Regions from separate parts of the Pseudomonas sp. MT3 genome, predicted to be linked through region 2. Evidence: riboswitches for the same ligand, from Rfam matches in the RefSeq annotation. Region 2 holds a riboswitch; each other region holds the start of a gene.

Evidence for each region. A riboswitch is a leader RNA that binds a small molecule or an ion and turns the genes downstream of it on or off. The one in region 2 is predicted to bind cobalamin.
Region 1: linked by a shared signal. The riboswitch ahead of ACYCAX_RS18035 (TonB-dependent receptor plug domain-containing protein) and the one ahead of btuB (TonB-dependent vitamin B12 receptor) in region 2 are both predicted to bind cobalamin.
Region 3: linked by a shared signal. The riboswitch ahead of ACYCAX_RS14955 (CbtB domain-containing protein) and the one ahead of btuB (TonB-dependent vitamin B12 receptor) in region 2 are both predicted to bind cobalamin.

Annotation. Positions count from the first base shown of each region.
Region 1 is NZ_JBTVPY010000017.1:58,929-64,162, reverse strand. It holds gene ACYCAX_RS18055 (GlxA family transcriptional regulator) at 1-316, shown strand, start outside; gene ACYCAX_RS18050 (DUF3303 domain-containing protein) at 324-629, opposite strand; gene ACYCAX_RS18045 (cupin domain-containing protein) at 821-1,189, opposite strand; gene ACYCAX_RS18040 (VOC family protein) at 1,367-1,795, shown strand; cobalamin riboswitch at 1,869-2,075, shown strand; gene ACYCAX_RS18035 (TonB-dependent receptor plug domain-containing protein) at 2,170-4,125, shown strand; gene ACYCAX_RS18030 ((2Fe-2S) ferredoxin domain-containing protein) at 4,125-4,826, shown strand; gene ACYCAX_RS18025 (ABC transporter substrate-binding protein) at 5,138-5,234, shown strand, end outside.
Region 2 is NZ_JBTVPY010000010.1:56,730-61,963, forward strand. It holds gene ACYCAX_RS12200 (cobyrinate a,c-diamide synthase) at 1-63, opposite strand, end outside; gene cobO (cob(I)yrinic acid a,c-diamide adenosyltransferase) at 92-703, opposite strand; gene btuB (TonB-dependent vitamin B12 receptor) at 718-2,562, opposite strand; cobalamin riboswitch at 2,675-2,899, opposite strand; gene ACYCAX_RS12215 (FUSC family protein) at 2,922-4,967, opposite strand; gene ACYCAX_RS12220 (ABC transporter permease) at 5,101-5,234, shown strand, end outside.
Region 3 is NZ_JBTVPY010000013.1:39,156-44,389, reverse strand. It holds gene mapR (GntR family transcriptional regulator MpaR) at 1-147, shown strand, start outside; gene cobM (precorrin-4 C(11)-methyltransferase) at 445-1,200, opposite strand; gene ACYCAX_RS14965 (cobalamin biosynthesis protein) at 1,197-1,613, opposite strand; gene ACYCAX_RS14960 (CbtA family protein) at 1,696-2,406, opposite strand; gene ACYCAX_RS14955 (CbtB domain-containing protein) at 2,500-2,688, opposite strand; cobalamin riboswitch at 2,790-3,008, opposite strand; cobalamin riboswitch at 3,080-3,274, shown strand; gene cobW (cobalamin biosynthesis protein CobW) at 3,510-4,577, shown strand; gene cobN (cobaltochelatase subunit CobN) at 4,695-5,234, shown strand, end outside.

The DNA.
Region 1 (5,234 bases), on a different contig from region 2:
CAAGGTGCAGCACTGGTTGCAGGGCAATGGCGCGGTGGACGTCAGCCTCGCCGTCATGGCCGCCCAGGCAGGGCTGGAGGAGCGCACCTTCCTGCGCCGTTTCCGCGCCGCTACCGGACTCAAGCCTACCGAGTACTGCCAGCACCTGCGGGTGGGCAAGGCGCGCGAGCTGCTGGAGTTCACCAACGGTACGGTGGACCACATCGCCTACACCGTTGGCTACCTCGATCCAGGCTCGTTCCGCAGCACCTTCCGCAAGATCACCGGCATGGCGCCGAGCGACTACCGCAAGCGCTTCGGCGCCAAGCCGGGCTAGGTCGCGCTCAGGGACTGACCGATGGCGTGTCCGCCGCCTGCTGCAGCATCTGCGCGAGCAGCGGTGCATATTCCGCGTCGGTCATCGCCGGGTGCACCTGCAGGTGCATCAGGTCGGTCCACTGCAGCATCCAGCGTTGCACGTCGAGGGGGTTCTCGGCTTCCGCCAGGCCGAAGCCGAGCATGTGGCCCATGGCGTGCCAGCGACCGACCAGCTTCACGCCGGGCGGCGGCTGGCCGCCGGTCTTGAGGAAGCGCTGGATGATCCTGTCGCGGTTCTCGATGGGGATGGTCCAGTTCACCAGATAAAGCATGTCGCACCTCCGGCCCGGCTCCGGGCTTCGCTGGACGCGGACCCGAACCGGCGACGCCGCCAGAGCCGCGCCTGTGTATCCCAGGCGTGACAGTCTCCGGCTGGGAGCGGCGTTCTTCCGACAGGCATAGCAGCAGCCAGCGAAGCGGGAGCGGCCGCTGATCGGCGGTCGTCAGGGCAGGTGATCGACGGTCAGATCCAGCGATCATTCTCCGCCGTGCGTTCGCCGCCCTGGTCGCCGGTGTTCAGCACGCCGCGCGGTTCGATCAGCATCACCTGCACCTCGTGTTCGGCATAGGGCTTGTGCTCGACGCCGCGAGGCACCACGTAGAGTTCGCCGGCTCGCAGGGTCAGCGGGCCGTCGCGGAAGTCGATGCGCAGCTCGCCGTCGAGCACGATGAAGGTCTCGTCGGTGTCGGCGTGGCTGTGCCAGACGAAATCGCCGTGCAGCTTCACCACCTTGAACTGGTAGTCGTTCATCTCGGCGATCACTCGCGGCTGCCAGGTCTCAGTGATGCGGCCGAGCTTGTCCTGCAGGTTGATCGGTTGGCGTTGGGTCACGGTGGTTTTCTCCTTGGGATCGTTCTGTCCAAACTACTGCTGGTCCCTGGAGCGGTCTTGCAGGAACTTGCGCTTCGGTGTGGCTCCCCGTGTTGCGGTTGGTCTCCGGGCAGCGCTGAGCAGCGCAAAGCGGGCGACTATGCTCAGAACCTCGCGCCCTTTTCGCCGGAGATCGCCATGCCCACGCCCGCTCCCATCGCCCGCCCCAGCGTCATTCCCTGCCTGCGCTACCGCGATGCGCCGCAGGCCATCGACTGGCTGTGCGCCACCTTCGGTTTCCAGCGGCAGCTGGTGGTCGCCGATGACCACGGCGGCATCGCCCACGCGCAGTTGGCGCTGGCCGATGGCAGTGGGCTGGTGATGCTCGGGTCGCTGCACGACAATGAGTACGGCCGGCTGATGCGCCAGCCCGACGAGATTGGCGGCTGCACCCAGAGCATCTATGTGGTGGTGAGGGATGCCGAGGCGCTGTATCGCGCGGTAGTGGACGGTGGTGCGCAGATCGTCATCGACATCAAGGACGAGGACTACGGCGGCCAGGGTTTCACCTGCCGTGGTCCGGAAGGGCACATCTGGAGTTTCGGTACCTACGATCCCTGGCACTGATCCTGCGCTTTTGCGCCGCTCCCGCAACATCCTGTCCAACCCCCGCGCTTGACGCTTTCGTCCGCCGAATGTTCAGATTCGCCCCGTTTCAGGTGCCCCCCGCCGCCGTGCGTGGGGTGAAACGGGAAGCCGGTGCGTCGCCCTCGTGCGATCAGTCCGGCGCTGCCCCCGCAACGGTAAGCGAGCGGAGCATCCACTAGGCCACTGTGTTCAGGCATGGGAAGGCGGATGTTTCATGATCCTCGCAAGCCCGGAGACCGGCCTGGAACCTGTTTGGCAAACCCGCGGTGGGCGGGCGTGAGCCGGTTCCCGGGGCGCGCTCGTTCCGGGTGTCGCTGCGCCGCCTGCGAAATCCCGATTTCGAGGCGATCACCTTGCAACTTCCTATCTATCCGAACCGGCGTGCCCTGCGCTGGACTCCCGTTTTCTCCCTCTGCGTCCTCGGCCCGCACCTGTCGGCGGCGCCGCTGGACCTGGCCGATGAAATCGTCAACGCGCCTTCGGTGGAGTCCACCACCGTGGCGGACATGGCCCGCTACGGCAGCAAGCTGGAGGTCATCGACCGCCAGCAGATCGAACGCGCCGGCCCCAGCGCCGACATCACCCGCGTGCTGCAGATGTACGTGCCCGGCCTGTTCGTCGCGCCGAAGAACGGCCCGTTCGACTACGGCACCTACTCGCTGCTCGGCGGACGCAACGACGACACGCTGATCCTGCTGGACGGCGTGCGCCTGAACAACCGCCTCTACGGCGGCATCTACCTCGACACCCTGCCGACCACCGCGGTGGAGCGCATCGAAGTGCTCAAGGGCGGCCAGGGCCTGCTGTTCGGCACCCAGGCGGTGTCCGGGGTGATCAACATCGTCACCCGCAGCGCGCGCAGTCGCGAGGCATCCGGCGAGGTGAACCTCGGCCTGGACACCTTCAAGGGCCGCAGCGGTGATGCCCGCGCCGAGAAGATCGTGCACAACGGCCTGGGCGACCTCGGCCTGATGGCCTATGTCAGCCACAACCGCTCCGACGGCTACCAGCCGTACCGCGACCAGGACATGACCAGTACGGTCAGCGACAAGCGTCGCTCGTACGACGTCAACGTGTTCGGCGCCAAGGCCATCCAGGCCATCGGTGAGGCCTCGCGGCTGGAGCTGTTCTACCAGTACGCCGATGCCGAACTGGACTTCGCCCGGCCGACCTCCAACCACCACACCAGCAACAACCGCGTGCAGCAGATCGCCACGGCGACCTTCCAGCAGAGCGTCGGCGACGATTTCAGCTGGTTCGCCAAGACCCACCTCAACGATTGGGACACCCGCTACGACCGCGTCTACAACCTGCAGGGCGGCGGTACCCAGGTGCTCAATCACAACGACTACTGGGGCTTCACCGACTGGGGCACGCAGCTTGAAGGCAAGGCACGCTTCGGCGGTGGCCACGAGCTGGTCTTCGGCAACGACAACCAGTGGTACAAGGGCCAGGACGATGTGCTGATCATCGACAACGACAAGGCCGAATCCCATGCGCTCTACGCCCAGCTGCGACCGAACATCGAGGCGCTGCCCGACTGGCACCCGAGCCTGGGCGTGCGCCGCGAGGAAATCTCGGGCGGTGAGGGCGCCACCGTGTGGATGCTGACCTCGCTCTACGACCTCACGCAGCAGCTCAAGCTGCGCGGCCAGTTGGGCACCGCCTTCAAGTTGCCCACCGCCGAGCAACTGTTCGTCAACGAACCGGGCGACGAAGTCGGCAACCGCGACCTCAAGCCCGAGCGCAGCCGCAACGCCGAACTGGGCCTGGACTACACCGGCGAGCTGTTCGACCAGCCGTGGAGCGGCAGCGTCACCCTGTTCCGTCGCGAGATCACCGACCTCATCACCCTCGCCGGCGATCAATGGGTGAACGGCAATGGCGAGATCACCGTGCGTGGCGTGGAAGCCAACGGCCAGTGGCAGTTCGGCCGGCACTGGCAGCTCTCCGCCGACGCCACGCGCAATCGGGTGGACAGCCACGACGGCGTGACGGTGAACAACATCCCGCACTTCTTTGCCCGCCTGCGCCTGGGCTATGACGACAGCCTCTGGGGCGCCGGTCTTGCCGCGCGCTACGTCGGCTCCATCGTCAGCGCCCAGGACGACGACTACGGCCACTACAGCGTGCTCGATGGCGATGCCTACCGCTACCTCGACGGCGCCCGCGCGCATCGCCTGAGCCTGCTGCTGGAGAACCTGCTGGACCGCGACTACGCCACCGGCCGCAGCAGCAACGGTATCCGCCAGGTGGACAACCTCGGCCGGCCGCGCACCGCCGAGCTGCGCTACACCTTCAGCTTCTGATGAAGGCCATCCTGCTGGTCGGCCCGCTGGCCGGAGCCCAGGGCGAGCGCCTACTGCGCGAGGTATCGGCGCGCCTCGCCGGCGTCGAATGCATCGACACCGGTGAGGGTTTCGATTCGCTCTGGGGGCGGGTGCGCGAGCTGTTGGCCGAGAGTATCGAACTGCTGCTGGTGGACCTCGAACCGACCGCCGACGGCGCCTATCTCGAGTGGCTGCGCGCGGAACTGGCTGCGCTGTGCGGGGAGCATCCGCAGGCGCCGTTGCCGAAGGTCACCGCTTCGGCGCTCGGTCGGCGCGGGCTGGATGTGGCGGCGGTGCTGACGGCGATTGACGATCCGGCGCAACAGCTGGACTGCCAGGGCGTCGGCGAGGTGCCGTCGCAACCGGACTGGTCCGCGCCGCCGCCGCATCGCCGTCACCTGTTCCTCTGCACCGGGCCGCGCTGCGTGCGGCGCGGCGCGCTGCCGTTGTGGAAGACCCTGCGCCGCGAGTTGATCCGCCTCGACCTCTACGAGAACGCCGAGGGCGCCCTGCTGACCCGCACCGGCTGCCAGTTCCCGTGCAATCGCGGGCCGCTGCTGACGGTGTATCCCGAACGTGTCTGGTATGGCCTGCGCAGTGACGAGCAGGTGTGCCGGGTGGTGGCGGAGCATCTGCGTGACGGCGTGCCGGTGGCGGAGCTGCGGGTGGATGAACTATGACGCACTCGCGCTTCGTAGGAGCGAGCTTGCTCGCGAACCGCTGGATGCAGGGAGTTGGGTTCGTCGTCCTCCTTCAACGGCTCCTCACCCTAACCCCTGCCCGGAGGGAGATGGGACCGTTCGGTGCAGGGGAAGGCCGAGCTTTCAGCCGGCATAGGCTGCTCCTTCTCCCTGAGGGAGGGGGTCGGGGTGAGGGGCGAATCCCGGCACGGACTTCCCAGGAGCGTAGTAGCGGACTTCGTCCGCGATGTTTCAGAGCTGGCGCTGTTCGCGAGCAAGCTCGCTCCTACAGGTCAAGCCTGGCGCTTGGTTTGGCGTTGATTCTGGGGGCGGTAACTGCTTCCGCCCAGGACTACCGCAACTGCGCCCAAACCTGGCGAATCGACCACCCGCCGCAACGCATCCTCG
Region 2 (5,234 bases):
CTTGCCCTGGCCGGAGGCCGGGGCGGCGATCAGGAGTGCGGGGCACTGACGGGAGTCGGACATCAGGTGCGTTCCGGCACGACGGCAGCCATCAGAACTCCACCCCTTTCTGCGCCTTGATGCCCGCCTTGAAGGCGTGCTTCACCAGGCCCATCTCGGTCACGGTGTCGGCCGTCTCGACCATCGCCGGCAGCACGCCGCGCCCGGTGGCGACCACATGCTGCATCGGTGGACGGGCGGCGATGTCGGCGAGCACGCTGTCCAGCGCCAGGTAACCATGCTTGAGGGCGATGTTCACCTCGTCCAGCACCACCAGGCCGATCTGCGGATCGCCCAGCAACTGGCGGGCGACGTCCCAGGCCTCGCGGGCCTTGGCGATGTCGCGCTGGCGGTCCTGGGTCTCCCAGGTGAAGCCCTCGCCCATCACGTGGTAGCTGACCTCTTCGGGGAAACGCCGGAAGAAGGTCTCCTCGCCGGTGGTGGCGGCGCCCTTGATGAACTGCACCACGCCCACCTTCATGCCGTGGCCCAAGGCGCGGGCGACCATGCCGAAGGCCGAGCTGCTCTTGCCCTTGCCGTTGCCGCTGTGGACCAGGAACACACCACGCTCGCCCTGGGCCTGGGCGATCTTCTCGTCGACCACGGTTTTCTTGCGCTGCATGCGCGAACGGTGGCGTTCGTCCTTTTCCGGGGATTCGCTCATCGGTCTCTCTCCTCTCAAAGGGCCTGGTAGCGCACGCCGAAGAGTACGGCGCGGCCGGGCTGCTCATAGCCCAGGGTGGTCTGGTAATCGGCGTCGAACAGGTTGCTCAGGCGCGCCTGCAGACGCCACTCCGGGTTCAGTCGATACTCGCCGCGCAGGTCCAGGGTAGCGAAGCCGCCCAGGCGATTGCGGTTGGCCAGGTCATCGTAGCGGTGGCCTTCGGCGTGCAGGCTGGCGCCCAGGCTCAGCGCGTCGAAGCGCCGGTCGAGGTCCAGGTTGAACAACTGCCGGGCGCGGCGCGGCAGGTCGTTGCCACGGTTGCCGCTGGCGCGGCTTTCCGGGTCGAGCAGGCTGGCGTTGGCGTTCCACACCCAGTCCCGCCACTGGCTGCCCAGCTGCAGTTCGACACCGCGGATGCGCGCCTGGTCGATATTGTCCGGCGCACGCAATGCCGAGTCGTAAGCGATCAGGTCGTCGATCGCCGTGCGGTACAGGTTCACCGCCCAGTGGCCCCAGCCGTGGCGACCGTCCACGCCGACTTCGACGCTGCGCGAGGTTTCCGCATCCAGGTCGGGGTTGCCGTAGCCAGGGTAATAGAGTTCGTTGAAGGTCGGCGCCTTGAACGCCGTACCGTAGCTGGCGAAGGCCCGTACGGCGTCGGTCAGCGCGTAGCCCCAGGCGAGGTTGCCGGTGTTGCGGCTGCCGAACTGCTGGTTGTCGTCGTGGCGCAGGCTCAGTTGCCAGTCATGCCGCCCCGCGCTGCCCAGGTACTGGGCGAAGGTGCCGCGGTTGTCGCGGGAGGTCAGTGCATAGTCTGTGGAACTGCTTAGTTCATCCTGCTGCCAGTCGTAGCCCAGGGTCAGGGTGTGGCCGGGCGCGAGGTCCAGGTCGTTCTGCCAGGACGCGGTGTCGCGACGGCTGTCGAAGCGCGAGTAGAAGGCACCGTCCTGGTAGGCATCGGACTTGTCCTCGCTGCGCCCGGCGGACAGGCTCACCCGCCAGGGCTCCAGCGGCGCGAAGCGCACGCGGCCGCCGATCACCCGCTGCACGCCATCGTTGTAGGCATCGAAGCCCTGGGTGCGGCGGCTGTTCACCGTGTCGAAGTCGTTGTGCGAATCGGTTTGCAGCAGGCTGCCGTCCAGCTCCAGACCGTTGTCGAAACGGTAGCCGGCACGCAGCGAACCGGACAGGTTGCGGTAGCCGTCGCGGTCCGGCTCATGGCCGCTGGCACCGTTGGCCTTGGCGTCGATGCCGGCGGTATCCAGGCTCGATACGCCGAGGGCGAACCAGCCGCGACCGTTGCCGGCCGAGGCTCCGGCGCTGCCTTCGTAGGTGCTCTGGCTACCCGCCCCGGCGTAGGCCCAGGGCTTGAAGCCCGGCTCCAGTGCCTGTCGGGTGAATATCTGGATCACCCCGCCGATGGCCTCGGAACCGTACAGACTGGAACGCGGCCCGCGCACCACTTCGATGCGCTCGATCAGCGCCACCGGCAAGTCCTGCAAGGACGCACCGCCGGACGAAACCGAGCCGGCCTTGATGCCGTCGATCAGCACCAGCACATGGTCGGATTCGCTGCCGCGCAGGTAGAGGCTGGTGGCCTTGCCGGGGCCGCCGTTGCTGGCCAGGGAAATCCCCGGCAGCCGCCGCAGCAGGTCGGGCACCGATTGCGCCTGGCTGCGCTCGATGTCGGCGCGGTCCAGCACGCTGACCGAAGCGAGCGTCTGCTCGGCGCGGCGCTCGGTGCGCGTGGCGGTCACCAGTTGATCGTCGAGCACCAGCGGCGCTTCGTCCGCCGCCAGGCCGATGCAGGAGAAGCCGCCCAGCGCCAGGGCTGTCGGCCAATAGAGGAAATGCTTCACGTGAACTCACTCCGCCGCTCTCACCCGCGCGGCTCTGACCGAAAAAGGCAGGCGGAGGACGGTAGCGCCCCGGCGGTCGATCAGCCGGAACGCTCGACAGCGCCCACCGCGATGCCATGACATGCAGCAGGCCGGTCTCCGGGCTTGCGAGTGGGCCGTGACAGGCTCCTGAAACCGCGCCTTCCCATGCCGATGGCACAGTGGCGGAATGCGGTTCGATGCTCGCTTACCGTTGCGGGGGCAGCGCCGGACTGGTCGGACCGCGAGGTCGGACTTCACCGGCTTCCCTGTTTCACCCCCGACTTGCACCGGGGGCACCTGAAGCAGGCGCGCAGCTTAGTGGCTGTCGCCAGCCACGGTCAATTGCGGCGGCCTGTCGCTCCCAGGGTGACGAAGCGCACCGGTGCGTCGGCCGCAGCCTCCCGGCACCAGCGCAACCAGATCGAGCGCAATTGGCCGACGGCGGCCCGTGCCCGGCGGCGCTGGCCTTCCTCCAGCCAGCGATTGCCCTGCAACGCAGCCGACAGCGCCTCCTCGACTCCATCCAGCGCATGCTCCCGGTCGTTACGCGGCCCGCCGTCGAGCAGCAACTGCCGCAACCGCGCCAGATAAGAGTCCCGCGCGCGCCGCAGCGGCCCCCGCGCCGTGCCCAGGCTGTCGCGCAGGAACAGCAGTTCGTCCGCCAACGCCAGGCCGAACAGCCCTCCCCGCCATTGGGCGCGGCGTTCCCGCGGCAGGCCGTCCTGGTATTGCACCAGGCGCAGCAGGCGGTCGGCGCTGCGCCCGTCGAACCAGGCCTCCAGCCTGGGCAGCGGGCCACGGGTCAGCCGTGCCAGGTCGGCCAGCAGTGCGCCGAGCACTCGCCGGTAGTGGCGGCGCCCCGGCCGCAGCTCCACCAGGTTGAACACCAGCACCGCGAACCCCACGCCCAGCACCGTCGCCAACGCCGAATTGAGGAAGTGGTCGAGGTCGTAGACCATCTGGTTGCTCGGCCCCACGTTCTTCACGAAGAAGATGCAGAAGGCCGATGCCATTGCGGCGATGGCCGGCCGCGTCGTGCACAGCGCCGCGATGAACAGCGGTATGCCGAGTACGCTGTAGAGCGCCGTGAATCCTTCGCATCGCGGCAGGATCACCAGCACGGCAACCGCCGCCACGGGAATCGAGAGGAGGATGCCGCGCAGGAAGTTCAGGCCCGCGCCGGCTGGCTCGTCACGGCTGGCGAACAGGCTCAGCACCACACCGGTGATGGAAACCGCGCCCAGGCCGCTGGGCCAGGCACTGACCACCCAGAACCCCGCCACGCAGAGAAATGCCAGGGCGCTGCGCAGGCCGAACAGCAGCCCGCGCTCGACGTCCCGGTGCCAGACGATCAGCGCCGGCGCCTCGCGTGTCGCTTCACCGTAAAGCAGTGCTTCCAGGCTGCGCCGGGATTGCCGGCCCCGATCCAGCACCGCCAGCAGAGATTCCAGGTAATCGCGCTCCTGTGCACCTGCGGCGTTCTCCAGCGCACCGAGCAGATGCTCCCGGCAGGCGGTGAAGTCGGGCTGTTGCGCATTCTCCAGGCACTCGCGCACCAGCTCGCGCCAGGGGCGCACGGCCAGCTCGACGGCGGCGTCGAGCAACCGTCCTTCCCGCGCAACCCGGCGCGCGGCGCGCAGCAGGCCGAGCAGGGCGGCATTGAGCCCACGCAACGCAGGCACTCGCCGACGCCCCGTCGGACCTTCGAACCACGCCTGCTCCTGCCGCCCATCCAGCTCCAGAATGCTGCCCAGGGTAGCGATCAGCGCCGCGTGTTCATCGGTGCCCAGCATTTCCGCGGACGCCGCCTTCAGCGTCGACGACCAGACCTTGCGCGCCTGCTCGAGCAACTGCTGCTCCGTGCTGCGCGGCCACAGCAGCACGCTGACCAGGGAAGCACAGGCAATGCCCAGGCCGATCTCCGAACAGCGGGCCACGGCCTGGTCGAAGACCGTCAGCGGCGCGGCCGAGGCTGGCAGGGCAACGATCGCGGCGGTATAGCCGGCCAGCACGAAGCCGTAGGACGAGAAATTGCGCAGCATCGACGCCCCGGCGGTGCAGAACGCCAGCCATAGCGCCATCGCCAGCAGGAACGGCAAGGGCGCCTGCCCCAGCCAGGCGACCAGGGCCACCGACATGGCCGCCCCCGTCAGCGTGCCAAGCAGGCGGAACACGCTCTTGGCCAGCACCATGCCGCTCAACGGCTGGCTGACCACGAACACCGTGACCAGCGCCCATTGCGGCTGCTGCAACTGGAAGACGAACGCCAGGTAGAGAGCGATCCCGCCCGCCAGCACCGCCTTGATGGCGAACTGCAGATCGACCACCCGGGGGCGTAAGATGGCCTGGGCGAATGCAGACAACGAAGGAGGCAGAGCAGGCATGGCGAGACCACCGGCAGGAAACCGACCGGGCGAATTTTAGTTAGCTTGCTAACAAAGTCCAGAAATATCCCGTTACGAGAACCAGACCCACCCGACGAATGGCTCCATCGAAGAACTTCGCTAGACTCCCTGCATGATCGCGCCCGCTCAAGCCGGCCAGCTCCGGCTGGACTCATCCGCCACCCAGACACTGCTGCACGTCAGCGGCGACTGGACGCTCGCCCATTTCACCAGCCTGCAGCAACAGATGCGCGGGCTGGCTGAGCA
Region 3 (5,234 bases), on a different contig from region 2:
GCTCAGGGCATCAGCCTGGCGCCAGGGCCGATCTTCTCGGCGACCAGGCGCTTCGGCCACTGCCTGCGACTCAACTACGGCCACCCGTGGACGGCCACCAGCGAGCAGGCGATGGAAACCCTCGGGCGGATCATTCACTCGCTGTAGGACTGATCCGTACATTCGGAAACGATCTGTATCTGTGCGACGGTTTGTCGCGGACATACCCTGTCAGGAAGCGTTCGGACGAGGGAAGTAGCCGTGGATGCGGAAAGCCTGGTGATCCTGCTCACAGTGTGCGCAGCGCTCGGCGTGCATTGGGGCGTGCGCTGGTACCTGCGGCGCGGGATGCTGCCGCGCGCCGATAAGTGGCGAGCCTGAACAGCTTTTCGTAGAAGCAAGCTTGCTCGCGAACCGCTTCGGTACGGTGTATCGGGTGAGTTCCGTTCGCGAGCAAGCTCGCTCCTACAAGGTGCCCCCGCGATACAGATGCGTATGCCCCGTGCTGTACAGCGACGAATCGGCAAACCCCTCCGCCCCCAGCACCTTCCCGACCAGAATCAAAGCCGTACGGCGGAAACCCTTGGCCTGCGCCTTGGGCAGGATATCGCCGAGGGTGCCGGTGACCTGGTCCTGATCCGGCCAACTGGCGCGATGGATCACCGCGACGGGACAATCCGCACCGTAGTGCGGCAGCAGTTCGGCGACGATGTTCGCCAGTTGACCGATGCCCAGGTGAATGGCCAGGGTCGCTTGGTGTTGCGCCAGCTCGGCCAGCGACTCGCCCTCGGGCATACGCGTCCTGCTGGCGTAGCGGGTGAGGATCAACGTCTGGGATATCTCCGGCAGGGTCAGCTCGCAACCGAGGATCGCCGCGCAGGCCGAGGTGGCAGTGACGCCGGGAATGATCTCGTAGGGAATGCCGCGCTCGCGCAGGTGACGGATCTGCTCGCCGATGGCGCCGTACAGCGAGGGATCGCCGGAGTGCACCCGCGCGACGTCCTTGCCCTCCGCGTGGGCCTGCGTCAGCAGCTCGACGATCTCCTCCAGGTTCAGTTCGGCGGTATTCACCACGCGCTCGGCGCTGTGCCCTTCCAGCACGACCGGCGGCACCAGGGAACCTGCGTAAAGGATCACCGGGCAGGTGCGGATCAGCCGCTGGCCCTTGACCGTGATGAGCTCGGGATCGCCAGGACCGGCACCGATGAAATAGACCGTCATGGCTGCTCCCGTTCGGATTCGACGGGGATGAAAGCCAGCGCGCAGGTGGCTTGCTCGCTGCGGCGCTTGCCCACCAGCAGGCGTGCCGGCGCACCACCTTGCGCCTCGGCCTGCAGCAATGCCGCCGCTTCGGCCACGCTCGCGCTGCCGGTGGCCGCACGCACAGTTTCAGAAGGCTCGCCCAGGTTCCTCTCGCAGGCCGCCAATTGTTGCGGTGTGAACAGCGCCAGCGGCAAGTCGAGGGCAGCAGCCAGGGCGGTCAGCCCCTCTTCGTCGGCTTTCAGCGTGGCGCTGGCCAGGGCGGTGAGATGGGACTCGTCGAGCCCGGCCTCGGCCAGCGTATCCCGCAGCAAGGCACGCAGTTCATCGAGCGGGCAGCCCCGGCGGCAACCGAGGCCGGCAACCAGCGTCATCGGCATTCTCCTGGAAGTGACACCTGTAAATAAAAACCCCGCAGGCGGCTGGGCCGGCTGCGGGGTCGAGCATAGCGGCGAATCAGGCCGAGGGGGCGAAACGGCGGAACAGCCAGGCGGCCACCAGACCCAGGGCCGCCCAGAACACCGCGTTGGTGACCAGCGAGGCGACGATGAACTCGTGAGCCAGGCTTTCCGGCGCGAGGCTGGAATGCACTTCCGGCTGCGGCGCGCCGATCACGTGCGGCACCACCAGCAACGCAAGGCCGACGATGCGCAGCGCCCAGTGGCGGCCGAACACCAGCAGCGCGAGACCGGCGGCGGTGGCGGCGGCAGTGCCGATCCACCAGGTCTGCCGCAGGCTCAGATCCGCGGCGGCGGTGCCGGGGACTTCCGGCGGCAGGCCGAGGGACGGCGCCAGGGTGAACACGGCAAAACCGGCCAGGCCCCAGAGCAGGCCTTCGGAGGTCTTGCCCGGCTCACGCAGGGTGAACAGGCCCGCGAGCATCAGCGCGAAACCCACCGCGACCACCAGATTGCCGCCGGTGGTGGAGAGGATGCGCTGCCAGCCGTCTTCCGGCTCCCAGGCTTCCTCGTCATGGTGATGACCCGCAACTGCGCCGTCGGCGTGCTCATGGGCATGTTCTTCGACCAGTGCGGCGGTCGGCTCGGATTTCTCATAGGTTTCCGCCTTGAGGATCAGCGGGGATACCCACAGCAGCTGGACCACGGTCAGCACCAGCGCGGCGATCAGACCGGCGAATCCGGCGGTCTGGGCGATACGTTTGATCATTGCAGTTCTCCGGACGAAACGAGACCTCGAGCGCGGCGAACCAGCGATCGCGAGTGCCTCGAATACGCTGCGCTTACGCGCAGGCAGCGTGCGTCAGTGGCAGGGGAAGCCCGCACTATGGCGGGTATCGTGGGCAGCGTTGTGCACTGCTTCCAGATGAGAGAAACCGGCGAAATACACCAGCAGCGCACCGAGCAGGCTGGCGCCAACGGCCAGGCTGATGCGCTTGGAAAGGGGGATGGAAGTACTCGACGCCTGTTGCGTCAGGATGCTGCTGGACATGAACGTTCCCTCTGAAAAGAGTGAGAACGCAGAGGTTGAACGCATTCGAACGCGCCGGATCGGTCGCGCCACGGCCTGCGCCCGCCCACCGCGGGTTTGCCAAAATGTGAGGATTCCAGGCCGGTCTCCGGGCTTGCGACGCCAGCGAGAGACTCTCGCCGGATGGGCCAGCCTTCCCATGCCTTGGCACAGTGGCTACTGACGACCCTCGATGCGCTTACCGTTGCGGGGGCAGCGCCGGACTGGTCCTTGCGGACGCACCGGCTTCCCGTTTCACCTCGCGCGCGTCGGCGCGAGACACCTGAAACCGCGCTAGCTGACCACGGCAGTCCCGCAGCGTCAACTGCGCGTCGCCCGATCCCCGGCGATTGACCGCCCCGGCCACGCTGCGTAGCCTTCCTCCCTTCGAGGTTCTCCGGCACTGGCCGGAGCTAAGAGGGAACGTGGAAATCTTCGGATGCGCCACGGCTGCCCCCGCAACTGTGAACAGCCTGTCTCTTCACGCGCCACTGCCGATTCGGGCGGGAAGGCGAAGAGACGATCAAGGGCTGTGAGCCAGGAGACCTGCCTCGTGACTGGTTTTCGATCTGCTGCGCGTCGGCCATGCTGCGTTGGCGGATCGTCGTGGACTGCTCATTGACTACAGTCAACTCCGCGTCCCCGACGATCCTCCGCCTTGCCTGGCTCTAGCTCGCGAGATCCGGAACCGGTTCGTTATCAACAGACAACCGGGCGGGGTGATCCGGTGGCGACCTTCGTTGCGCGGCGAACCCGCGCGCGCGCCCTTCATCCGCCCTCCAATGTCCACTTGCGAGGCGCGCATGAAAACCCTGGCCAAACTCCCCGTCACCATCGTCACCGGCTTCCTCGGTGCCGGCAAGACCACCCTGCTCCGCCACATGCTCGATACTGCCTCCGGCCGCCGCATCGCGGTGATCGTCAACGAGTTCGGCGAGCTGGGCATCGACGGCGAAATCCTCAAGCAGTGCTCCATCGGTTGCAGCGAAGAAGAGGCGGTCGGCCGCGTCTTCGAGCTGGCCAACGGCTGCCTGTGCTGCACCGTGCAGGAAGAGTTCTTCCCGGTGATGCGCGAGCTGGTGGCGCGCCGTGGCGACCTCGACCAGATCCTCATCGAGACCTCGGGCCTGGCCCTGCCCAAGCCGCTGGTGCAGGCCTTCCAGTGGCCGGAAATCCGCAACGCCTGCACCGTGGACGCGGTGATCACCGTGGTCGACAGCCCGGCCGTGGCTGCCGGCACCTTCGCCGCCCATCCCGAGCAGGTGGACGAGCAGCGCAAGCAGGACCCGAACCTGGACCACGAATCGCCGCTGCACGAACTCTTCGAGGACCAGCTAGCCAGCGCCGACCTGGTGGTCTTGAACAAGGCCGACCTGCTGGACGCCGAGGCGCTGGCCCGCGTGCGCGCCGAAGTTGCCGAGGAGCTGCCGCCGGCAGTGAAGATCGTCGAAGCCAACTCCGGCCAGCTGCCGCTCTCGGTGCTGCTGGGGCTGAACGCCGAGGCCGAGCTGCACATCGACAGCCGCCCGACTCACCACGTCCACTCCAATGAAGAGCACGAAGGCCATGAAGATCACCACCACGACGAGTTCGACTCCTTCCACGTCGACCTGCCGGAAGTGGAAGAGCGCGCCCTGCTCGATGTGCTGAACGCGCTGGTCGAGCGCCACGCCGTGCTGCGCATCAAGGGCTTCGTCGCCATCCCCGGCAAGCCCATGCGCCTGTTGGTGCAGGGCGTCGGCAAGCGCTTCGACAAGCACTTCGACCGCGCCTGGCGCAGTGACGAAACCCGCAGCACCCGCCTGGTCGTGATCGGCCAGGAACTGGACCAGGCCGCCATCAGCAACGAGCTGCGTACCGCCCTGGCATAACACTGCTTATCGTAGGAGCGAGCTTGCTCGCGAACGGCCTCACAGCGGGGTCTGGTTCGCGAGCAAGAGCTAGGCGCCCCCTCGCTCCTACATGAAGCCCTACACCGAGCAAGCCTCATGCATCTGCTGCGCACCCAACCCGGCGGCTTCGTCCCCGACGACGGCATCGCCCACCTGGCCCAGACGCCCGCCGAGCTGGTGATCCTCTGCAGCGGCGATTCGCACCTGGCGCTGCTCGCCGAGGCCGCCCGTGAGCTGCCGGAGGACTACCCGAGCCTGCGCCTGGCCAACCCCATGCAGCTGCAGAACCACGCCTCGGTGGACTTCTACGTCGACGAGGTACTGCAGTACGCCAGGGTCATCCTGATCTCGGTGCACGGCGGCGTCGGCTACTGGCGCTACGGCATGGAGCAACTGGCGGCGCTGGCCGAGCGCGGCGCCACGCTGATCGCCGTGCCCGGCGACGACAAGCCCGACCCCGAACTCGGCGCCCTGTGCAACGTCCCACCTGAGGATGCCGAACGCCTCTGGCAGTACCTGCGCCAGGGCGGCATGGACAACGCCCGGCAGTTCTTCGCCTGCCTGGCCAGCCGCCACCTGCAACGCGACTACACCTGGAGCGAACCACGGACGCTGCCCCGAGTGGTGGTCTATCAC